Regions from separate parts of the Siphonobacter sp. genome, predicted to be linked through region 1. Evidence: riboswitches for the same ligand, from Rfam matches in the RefSeq annotation. Region 1 holds a riboswitch; the other holds the start of a gene.
What was found. A riboswitch is a leader RNA that binds a small molecule or an ion and turns the genes downstream of it on or off. The one in region 1 is predicted to bind cobalamin.
Positions count from the first base shown of each region.

Region 2: it holds a riboswitch for cobalamin, as region 1 does, so the genes downstream of both, metE (5-methyltetrahydropteroyltriglutamate--homocysteine S-methyltransferase) here and ACOJTG_RS08015 (cobyrinate a,c-diamide synthase) in region 1, are expected to answer to the same signal.

Region 1 is NZ_JBMDWJ010000139.1:715-6,007, forward strand. It holds gene ACOJTG_RS08005 (sugar phosphate isomerase/epimerase family protein) at 1-658, opposite strand, end outside; gene ACOJTG_RS08010 (Hsp20/alpha crystallin family protein) at 927-1,370, opposite strand; cobalamin riboswitch at 1,618-1,896, shown strand; gene ACOJTG_RS08015 (cobyrinate a,c-diamide synthase) at 2,002-3,336, shown strand; gene cobN (cobaltochelatase subunit CobN) at 3,329-5,293, shown strand, end outside.
Region 2 is NZ_JBMDWJ010000211.1:1,188-6,480, reverse strand. It holds gene ACOJTG_RS12980 (cysteine-rich CWC family protein) at 1-110, opposite strand, end outside; gene ACOJTG_RS12975 (acyl-CoA thioesterase) at 272-658, opposite strand; gene metE (5-methyltetrahydropteroyltriglutamate--homocysteine S-methyltransferase) at 771-3,080, opposite strand; cobalamin riboswitch at 3,311-3,526, opposite strand; gene ACOJTG_RS12965 (phosphoglycerate kinase) at 3,789-4,976, shown strand; gene ACOJTG_RS12960 (PolC-type DNA polymerase III) at 5,048-5,293, opposite strand, start outside.

The DNA of each region.
Region 1 (5,293 bases):
TTCCTTTTTTAAGGTCTTTCAGGTGAATCAACTGAAACCGTTTGCCGTATTTCTTGAGCAAAGCCACGGGGTCGGCCCCGCCGTGCTGAGCCCATAGGATATCCAGCTCAAAGGAAACATCCGCCGGATGAGTGTTTTTGACGATGTAATCAAACAACGTTCCCTGTTCGTAAGGACTGAACTCGTAGCCGTGATTGTGGTAACAGAAAGTTAAACCCGCGGCTTTCAGTGCTTTCCCCGCCTTATTAAAATCTTCGACAGCTTTTTTCGCATGATCGATGGTAAATGCTCCCTGATGCGGAATCCAGGCGACCATAACGTACCGAGATCCCAGGGCTTTTGCCTGTTTGATAACACTCTGAGGGTCACTCACCAGCTCCTCGTACGAAGCTCCTGTGGCGGGTATGGTAAGCTTCCGCTTTTGAAGCATCTGTTTGTACGCTTCCGGAGTCAGGCCTTTCGGGGTGTTTCCCTCGATTTCCGTAATGCCCAACGAAGCAATCAGGTCCAGCGTTTTCTCCACCTCTTTCGCAAATTCATTGCGATAGGTATACGCCTGAACACCAATGGGAAAGGTGTATAAAGGTTTGTTACTTTGGGCAGAGGCTTTTAGCCCAAATAGGACCATTAGAAGCGTGCTAACAAGGAATGCTTTCATACAAAAGGTTTAGATACGATTTGTATTCAAAGATACACTCCTTGTTGATCGACTGGTCTTCGTTCCAGTAGGAAAGTTGATTACTGGTTTCTTTGCTTGGGGAGAGGTCCTTTTTATATCTAGGATACTGTCCCTTGTAGAGCGTATTGACGAGCGTCTGTAACGCTCGTCAAACCACAATAAAAAGGCTTCCTACCCCCTCAATAGCCCTTATACACAAAAGGACTGCTTTAGAAGCAGTCCTTTCAAAAGTGAAGTATCGCAGTAATTACTGAATACTAATCAACCGGGGAGCTTTCTGTTTTACCTCTTCCCGTTTTGGAATCGTCAGATGCAGCAGTCCATTTTCGTAGCGGGCCTGGATGCCTTCTTCATTGACCACATCTTTCGGCAGTACAAAGGTCCGCTCAAAGGACTGGTAGCTAAACTCCCGGCGGGAGTAGTGTTCGTCTTTTTTGTCTTCCGTTACCGATTGCTTTTGAGACGAAATCTTCAGTGTATTCTCGTCAAGCTGGATGTGAAAATCTTCTTTTCTCATCCCCGGAGAAGCCATTTCGACTTCAAACGCATCGGCCGTTTCGCGAATATTCACCGCCGGAACGGTCGTACCCGTCGATGAAAAATGCGACTGATTCCAGTTAAAAAGATCGCGACCTAGGAAATCATCAAAAAAGCTGGGGAAGCTGGGAAACAGCTCATCCTTTTTTCTCATGAGTGACATAGTTACCTCCTTTTTAAAAGTTGATCAAACGAATGCGACGAAGACGTTTCTTCATCACTTCCCCTCTTTTAAAGGGGCGTGCCAAAATTGTTTTCCTTACCTATTTGTCAGCGAAAACTGTCAAATTTTCATTGGCTAGTCTTTCCTTTTGACAGTTAACTAACGATTACGGGGTCACTACCCTCACCTTGCAGACGAATCCCAGGGTTTATCCTACTGAAAGGCAAGCAAAGCAACGTATCTTCGTCCCCAAAAAGGTTCTGCTTAACCGCGGATGAATAGGGAATCGTGCGGACCGCCGATGCGGTTTAAATCACGAGCTGTCGTGCAACTGTATGTTTTTTTCAGTTTTCAGCTTACTGTTTTCAGTTTTCAGGAGTAAAATACTTCACTAAGCAACTGTAAACGGAAAACCGACTACTGTAAACTTTCTTTAGAGAAGCCACTGTACCTCGCGTATGGGAAGGCGTTGGGAAGGAAACGAGCCAGGAGACCTGCCTTTTTGTATCGGTTACACGCTTTCACGGACTAAGGCGGAAATCAGAAGTAAATTTGCCGGAGGGGTGTACCCGTCTCCGATTCTTCTTTTTTGTCTTTTTCAGGAAGGCCAGCTTATTCTTTCATGGCCAGTCATTTTCTCATTGCGGCTCCGCATAGTGGTTCGGGCAAGACGACGCTTACGCTGGGTCTGTTGCGGGCTTTGCGACACCGGGGATTAACGGTTCAGCCCTTCAAGTGCGGGCCGGATTACATTGATATTCAGCACCATCGCACGGCCGCCGGACGAGCCAGTATCAATCTGGATCTGTTTATGGCCTCCCCCGAACACTTGCAGACCCTGTATCAAACCTACGGTTCCGGGGCGGATGTATCCGTTACTGAAGGCGTGATGGGTCTGTTCGACGGGGCCGACCGGATGCAGGCGAGTACGGCCTCACTGGCCGAATGCCTCGGCATACCCATTATTCTGGTGGTACAGGCCAAGGCGATGGCGTACTCGGCGGCACCGCTTCTGTACGGATTCAAGCATTTTTACGCGGGCATACAAATCGCCGGCGTCCTTTTCAACGGGGTACAGACGGCCTCTCATTTTCGCTTTCTGGAGGAAGCCTGTCAGGATGTGGGATTGCCCTGTCTGGGCTATTTCCCTACCCACGCCGATTTTACCATTCCTTCGCGGCACCTGGGTTTACGCACGTCTTCGGAGATCGACTACGAGCAAATCATCGAAGCCATCGCCCGGAAGATTCCGCAGACCATTGACCTGGATCGACTTTTGGCCCTTACTAAAACTGATGAAGAGGCTCCCCTAGCTCAAGCCTTGTGCCATCGTACGGCCTGTAAGGTGACTATCGCCCGGGATGAGGCGTTTTCATTTCAGTATCACCAAAACCTAGCGGTGCTGGAAGCCCAGGCGGAAGTACAGTACGTAAGTCCACTCCGGGACACCGAGCTGCCCGAAACGGATCTCTTGTACCTACCCGGTGGCTACCCTGAATTGCACGCTCAGACCCTGAGTGCCAATACGGTCTTTCGGGAAAGCGTGCGAGCGTACTGCCAGAACGGTGGATACGCCTACGCGGAGTGCGGCGGGTTGATGTACCTGGGCCAGCAGTTAACCGACGCGGAAGGTCACAGCTATCCAATGGCCGGGGTGTTTCCCTTTTCAACGAGTCTGCAACACGCGAAGCTGACCCTGGGTTATCGACAAATTCACTTTCAAAATACCTTACTGAAAGGTCACGAGTTTCATTATTCTACCTTACAGGAAGCGGAAGAACTATCCTCCCTGGCTCCGGTCCGCAATGCCCGGGGTCTGGAAGTCGGGACTAAAATCTACCGCGTACAAAATACCCTGGCTTCGTACGTACACTTATACTGGGGCGATGGCCCAACGTGGCTGACGGATCTGCTTCGTACGCTTTCTACTTCCCTTTCCACGCATCCACATGGCTGAAATCAAACGGCAACGGGTCATGCGACCCGACGGAAAAGCCATTAATCTGGTCCAGCGGCGGGGACATTTGTCCTACTGCTATAATGCCTGCTGCTGCGGGCGAACCGACCGCGGGTACGCCCCGGTACTGGTTGACGTCTACAAAAACGAATGGCTCCGTCGAAAAATGCGGAATCAGGTTCACCTGACCAAAGGCGGTTGTCTGGGGCCCTGCACGCTGGCAAACGTGGCAACCCTGCTTTTCGACGGGCATTCGGTATGGTTTCATTCGGTGAACAGTGAGTGGCACATCAAAGCCATTTTCGATTACATTGACCGCATGCTGGTCGCCGACTGCTTCCTGAGTCCACCCGCCGAACTGGCCGAATTTGTCTTTCAGTACTACACCTGGAAAGGCTCAGAAGCGGCTACTCTACGCGGGGAAACGCCCTCGCCCACCGATGGAATCGTATTTCTGACGCACGCCGATACGGATTTGCTAACCCTCAGCCGGATCAGTTTACCCGACGATTTTCCCAAAGTACTGGGCCTAAGCTTACTGGCAATCAAGACCGAAGCCCACATGGCTCAGTTGCTGGAACGGGAGATTGGAGCAGCTCAGGTCATTATTCTACGAATTCACGGACGCCCCAGCAGCGTACCGGGTTTTCATGAACTGGTAAAGCGGGCCCAGCAGAATCAGCAACATCTGATTGTCATCAGCGGTACGGGTGAGCTAAACCCGGAATTTGCGGCGGTTTCTACGGTATCTCCGGCTATTCAGCAGGATGCCTTGTCCTACGTACAGGCGGGCGGAGCGGGGAATTTTACGTCGCTGCTGTACTACCTTTCCGATCACTTATTGCTGACGGGGTACGGAGCCGACCTGCCCCAGACGCTGCCCGAACATGGCCTTTACCATCCCGACTTACCCGAAAACGCGGAGCTGAGCGACTGGCAAAAGCACTACGATCCCCAACAGCCGACGGTCGGGATTACCTTTTACCGTTCGCACTGGATCAGCGGGAATACGGCGTTCGTGGATGCCTTGATTCGTTCACTGGAAGATCGCCAGATCAACGCACTAGCGGTGTACACCTCGTCCCTCAAAGCGATTCATCCCGAAACGGGCCACCCGCAGGCTTTTCAGTTTTTCGACCGAACGGCAGGCGTGGCCATTGATACGTTGATCAATACGGTTTCCTACGCGATGACGGATGCCGATCAGCAGGGTTCGTCCGGGGCTTTACGCCACCTTGACGTACCGATTTTACAGGCCATCACGAGTGGAATGAGTCGTGTACCCTGGGAGTTGTCGAGTCGCGGCCTCACGCCCCTCGATACGGCTATGAACGTCGCCATTCCCGAATTCGACGGGCGTATCATTACCGTTCCCATTTCTTTCAAGGAAAAAAACGGCGATACCACGGCGTACGAGCCTGTTCCCGACCGCATCGAACGGGTAACCGGAATTGCTCAGCGACTGGCCCGCCTTCGGCATACGCCAAACGCTCAGAAACGAGTCGCCTTCATTTTTACCAATTCGAACGCCAAAGCTTCCCAGATTGGTAATGCCGTCGGACTCGACGCTCCAGCTTCTCTACTGGCGATGTTACAGGCCATGCAGGATGAAGGGTATTCGCTGGAAAACTTGCCGGCTACGGGTACAGAACTGATTCACCAGCTCATTGATCGCTGTTCGTACGATGAAACCTACCTGACGCCCGAGCAACTCGCACAGGCAGTGGGACGCGTATCTACTTCGCAATACACGCAGTGGTTGACGGAGTTACCTGAACCGCTCCAGCAGAAAATGCTCAAGCAATGGGGACCGCCACCGGGCGAAACCTACGTACACGAAGGAAAGATTTCATTAGCTGGTATCGAGCTGGGAAATGCCATCGTGCTGCTTCAGCCACCCCGGGGGTATGGCATGGACCCCGACGCAATTTATCACCAGCCGGACCTAGCTCCAACG
Region 2 (5,293 bases), on a different contig from region 1:
TCATTCGTCGTTAGAGCTACGTTCATGCAATCACATTTCAGACTGGCATTGAGTTTGCAGGTGAACAACCGTCCACAACGCGGGCAACCTTCAATGGCGTGTTTAGACATAGGGAGTTGGTAGTTTTCGGTTTACTGTTTTCAGTTTGAGGCGTTTGCGAACTTTAGTAACGCTCTGGTGAAAGCCCGCTTCCGGAACAGTAAAATTCTGCGTGTAGTTGCATACCCCTACTTATTCACTCCACTGAAAACAGTAAACCGGAAACTGTAAACTAATCCAGAATTCGCACCGGCTTCTTATCCGCATCAATGGCTACGAACGTAAACGTGCCGTGGATGGCGAGTTCGCGGCCTTCGGCGTACATGCTTTCGACAAAAATCTCTACGCTTACCCGCATACTCGTGTTTCCGACGTGTACGACATTGCCAATCAGCTCGACCAGCATTCCCGCCTGAATAGCCTGACGGAAATCAATGCGGTCGCTCGATACCGTCACCATCGGTTTTCTGGCCAGTCGTGTCGCCGTGATGAAGGCAATTTCATCCATCCACTGCATCGCCATACCCCCGTACAGCGTATCATAATGGTTGGTCGTATGCGGGAAAACAGCTTTAAATACGCGGGTCTCCGCCGCTTTGATTTTTTCTTCTAAAGACATGAGAAATACTAGTTTTCAGTCGTCAGTCTTCGGTTTTCAGTGGTAATACCTGGCTTTACTAAAGCTATCCAGGTATTACCACTGAAAACTGTAAACCGCAAACTGACAACGGTTATACCCTTATCGTCTGCTGGAGCTGCCGGGCGGCGGCTACCATGTTTCGTAAGGCCTGATCGGTTTCGGCCCAACGGCGGGTTTTCAGGCCGCAGTCGGGATTGACCCACAAGTTACGAGCCGGAATCGTACGAAGTGCTTTTTCCAGCAAATGTGCCATTTCTTCCACGCTCGGTACACGCGGCGAGTGTATGTCGTACACGCCGGGTCCGATCTCATTGGGGTACTGAAAGTCCGAGAATGCTTCCAGCAATTCCATCTGCGAACGGGAGGTTTCGATGGTAATCACGTCGGCATCCATCCGGGCGATGGCCTCCATGATGTCGTTGAATTCCGAGTAACACATGTGCGTGTGAATCTGCGTCTGGTCCGCTACCCCCGAAGCACTCAGCCGGAACGCGTCCACGGCCCAGGTCAGGTACGCCCCCCAGTCCGCCCGCCGCAGGGGCAATCCTTCGCGAATGGCGGGTTCGTCAATCTGAATGATCCGGATGCCCGCTTGTTCCAGTTCCTGTACCTCATCCCGAATCGCTAAGGCAATCTGGAAGGCCGTATCCTTACGTGGCTGATCATCCCGGACAAAGGACCATTGCATGATCGTGACCGGACCCGTCAACATTCCTTTCATGTATTTCTCGGTTTTCGATTGAGCGAAGGTCGTCCAGCGTACCGTCATGGCTTCGGGACGTTCTACGTCACCGTAGATAATCGGTGGCTTCACGCAACGACTGCCGTAACTCTGTACCCAGCCATTTTGAGTGAAGACGTAGCCCGTCAGTTGCTCACCGAAGTACTCTACCATGTCATTACGCTCGAACTCGCCGTGTACCAGCACGTCCAGTCCCACTTCCTCCTGCCAGCGAATGGATTTTTCGATTTCAGCTTCTACAAACGCTTCGTATTCAGCCTGGGTTACTTCGCCTTTCTTGTACTTCGCCCGCCATTGCCGTACCTCGTCGGTTTGGGGAAAGGAGCCAATGGTCGTCGTGGGAAAGAGCGGTAATTGCAGGCTTTCTCCCTGAATTTGTTGACGAATAGCAAAGGCACTATCCCGCTCAAAATCGTCCGATTGTACGGCCTGTACCCGCGTTTTAACGGGAGATTTGTGAATCAGCGAACTCGTCCGGCGACTTTCCAGAGCCGCCTGATTTTCCAGCAGTAATGCCTGAGCTTCTCCCTTGGCCAGACGTCCCAGCGTTACTACTTCACCGAGTTTCTGCTTGGCAAAGGCCATCCAGTTTTTAATTTCGGGCGTCAGTACCGCTTCGTTTTTCTCCGAATCCAGATCATACGGTACGTGCAGCAGGGAGCAGGACGGAGCAATCCAGACGCGATCTTTTCCCAGTACCTCCACCGCTCGCTGAATCAGGGTCAGCGATTGCGTGAAGTCATTTTTCCAGACGTTTCGTCCGTCTACTACGCCTAGCGAAAGGATTCGTTGCGAAGCGACAAAACTGGTATCGGCCAAGATGACTTCCAGTTGTTCGTTGCCGCGTACCAAATCCACGTGCAAAGCCGCTACGGGCAATTGTAGGGTCAGGGCCAGGTTGGGCTGTATGCTTTCAAAATACGTGGCCACCAGCAAGGATAGCTGAGGTACTGCCCGAGCTAGGTATTCGTAGGCCTGCTGAAAAGCGATTTGCTCATTTTCGGATAAGTCCAGCGTCAGGCAGGGCTCGTCGAGCTGTACCCAGGTCGTACCTCGGGTAGCCAGTTCGCGTAGTACGTCGGCGTACACGGGCAGCAGGCGTTCGAGCAGATCAATGCGATGGAAACCCGCTTCTTTTTCTTTGCCCAGTAACAGAAACGATACGGGGCCGAGCAACACGGGCTTCGTCAGAATACCCATTTGCTTGGCATCTTCAAAGTCGTGAATGACTTTATCGGAATACCGCTTAAACTGCTGATTTTTCAGAAACTCCGGTACGATGAAGTGGTAATTGGTATCAAACCATTTCGTCATCTCCATGGCTTTGATGTCCAGCCCATTCTGTTGAATACCCCGGGCCATGGCGAAGTAGATTTCCAGTTCGCGATTACTCTTGCCGTCAATCAGCGACTGGTATCGTTCGGGTACCGCCCCTACCATCAGGGCCGTATCCAGTACCTGATCGTAATACGAAAAGTCGTTGGAAGGAATCCACTGGATACCGGCTTCCTGTTGCGTTTGCCAGTTTTGCCGACGGACCTGCCGTCCGGCCCAGAGGAGTTCGTCTTTGGAGATTTTTCCGGCCCAGAATTGTTCGCTGGCCCATTTCAGTTCGCGTTTGCTGCCCACACGGGGGTAGCCCAGGTTGTGCGTAACCATGTTGTTTGTGTTAAAAAAGGGTTTAAAAAACGCCTCTGAAACACCCAACCCGCCAAAAAAGGTGAATTGTTACGAATGCGTAGGCATACGATCTCCGGCTCACGTTCGTCGCTGAACGTCAGAAAAAAGAATACACGTTTTCGAACCCGCTCTGAGCATCAGAACCGGGCGAAGAAACGCCTACAACATTTGTAAAATCAATGCGTGCATCAGGCCTTAGTCGTGAAGGCATGACCATTGAGAAAGTTGGCAAGTCTCCTGGCTTGTACCATGCTGGCCCCCCTTCTCATTCCTCGCGGAACAATGGGAAATTTGGGTAGCACGTGTTCCGCTGCGGCGAAACGGGTACTTACAGTAGCACGTCTGCTCGTGATTCACACACGATTCCTTTTTCATTCCTTAGGGAGCGAAGACCTCCCCACGAAACCAACCATCCGATTGACGGGCATTACAAAGAACGCCGCAAATATAGAGCATAGTTTTTTTAAATACGGAAGCAGAATCTTTTTTAGAAAAGACGTTACTCCACCTACTCATTCCTGCAGCGTATATCTTTTTAGCAAAATTTTAAGAGGTTTCGCTTAAAAACTCGTCAGGTTTAGGGAAGTTTGGCCGAATTTCTAAATTTGTTCCGTTCTTGACTAACGCTTCAGAACTTTGTTACCGCGTGGTCTTACCATTACTCATTTAAACTTCTGATTCTATCTGATGAAGACGCTGAACCAGTACAATTTCGCCGGAAAAAAGGCACTTGTCCGCGTAGATTTCAATGTCCCTTTGAATGACCGCTATGAAATTACTGACGATACCCGCATCAAAGCTACCATCCCCACGATTCAGAAAATTCTGAACGACGGTGGTTCGGTAATCCTGATGTCGCACCTGGGTCGTCCGAAAGACGGTCATACCGAAAAATATTCGCTCAAACACCTGGTTAATGCCCTGTCGCTGATTTTCAACCGTCCGGTAAAATTTGCCGATGACGCCATTGGTCAGCAGGCTGTAGATCAGGCCGCTAACTTGCAGCCCGGTGAAATCCTACTGCTGGAAAACCTTCGTTTCTACAAAGAAGAAGAAAAAGGAGACGTGGCTTTCGCCGAGAAACTGTCTCGCCTGGGTGATGTTTGGGTAAACGATGCTTTTGGTACGGCTCACCGGGCACACGCTTCAACGGCGGTAATCGGTCAGTTCTTTACTGACAAAGTAAGCGGTTACGTGATGCAGGCTGAGCTAGACAACGCTCAGCGTATTCTGGATAACGTAGAGCGTCCGTACACGGCCATCATGGGTGGAGCGAAAATCTCCGACAAAATTCTGGTGATCGAACGCCTGCTGGATAAAGTGGATACGCTGATTCTGGGTGGTGGGATGACCTACACCTTCACGAAAGCGTTGGGTGGACAAATCGGAAATTCCATCCACGAAGACGACAAAATGGAGCTGGCTCTGGAGCTGATCGAAAAAGCGAAAGAAAAAGGAGTCAATCTACTGATGCCGCTGGATACGGTGATTGCCGATAAGTTTTCCAACGACGCCACCAAAACGACGGTTCCTTCGGGTCAGATTCCCGAGGGCTGGGAAGGTCTGGACATTGGACACCAGTCGATCGTAGTATTCAAAGAAGCCATCCTGAATTCGAAAACGATTCTCTGGAATGGTCCGATGGGTGTATTCGAATTCCCGAATTTTGCTGTAGGTACCAACGCCATTGCGGAGTACGTAGTGACGGCAACGGAAGAAAACGGAGCCTTCTCACTCATCGGTGGTGGTGATTCCGCCTCTGCGGTAAACAATGCCGGTTACGGTGACCGCGTAAGCTACGTATCGACGGGTGGTGGAGCCCTGCTCGAATACATGGAAGGTAAAACGCTTCCCGGGGTAGCGGCTCTGGATTAATTTCCTGACAAAATGCCCAAACGATAAAGAGCCGACCCTACAGGATCGGCTCTTTATCGTTTATTCTTTCCTTACTCCGCCAGTTTAAATTTTTTGGCGAGAGCAAACACTTCTTTGAATGATTTCGTAGTCAGCTGTGCGTCTTCGAGGGCGTTGTGAAATTCGGCGTCTTCCCGTTCCAATCCAAAATAACCCGCAATGGCTTTCAGACTCAGTGACTTAGGTACGGGCTTGCCATTGGCTTTCAGTACTTCAAAAGTGAAATAGCCGAGCGTATGTAAATCCAGCAGTTTATTGGAATACGGCCATTTGATTTT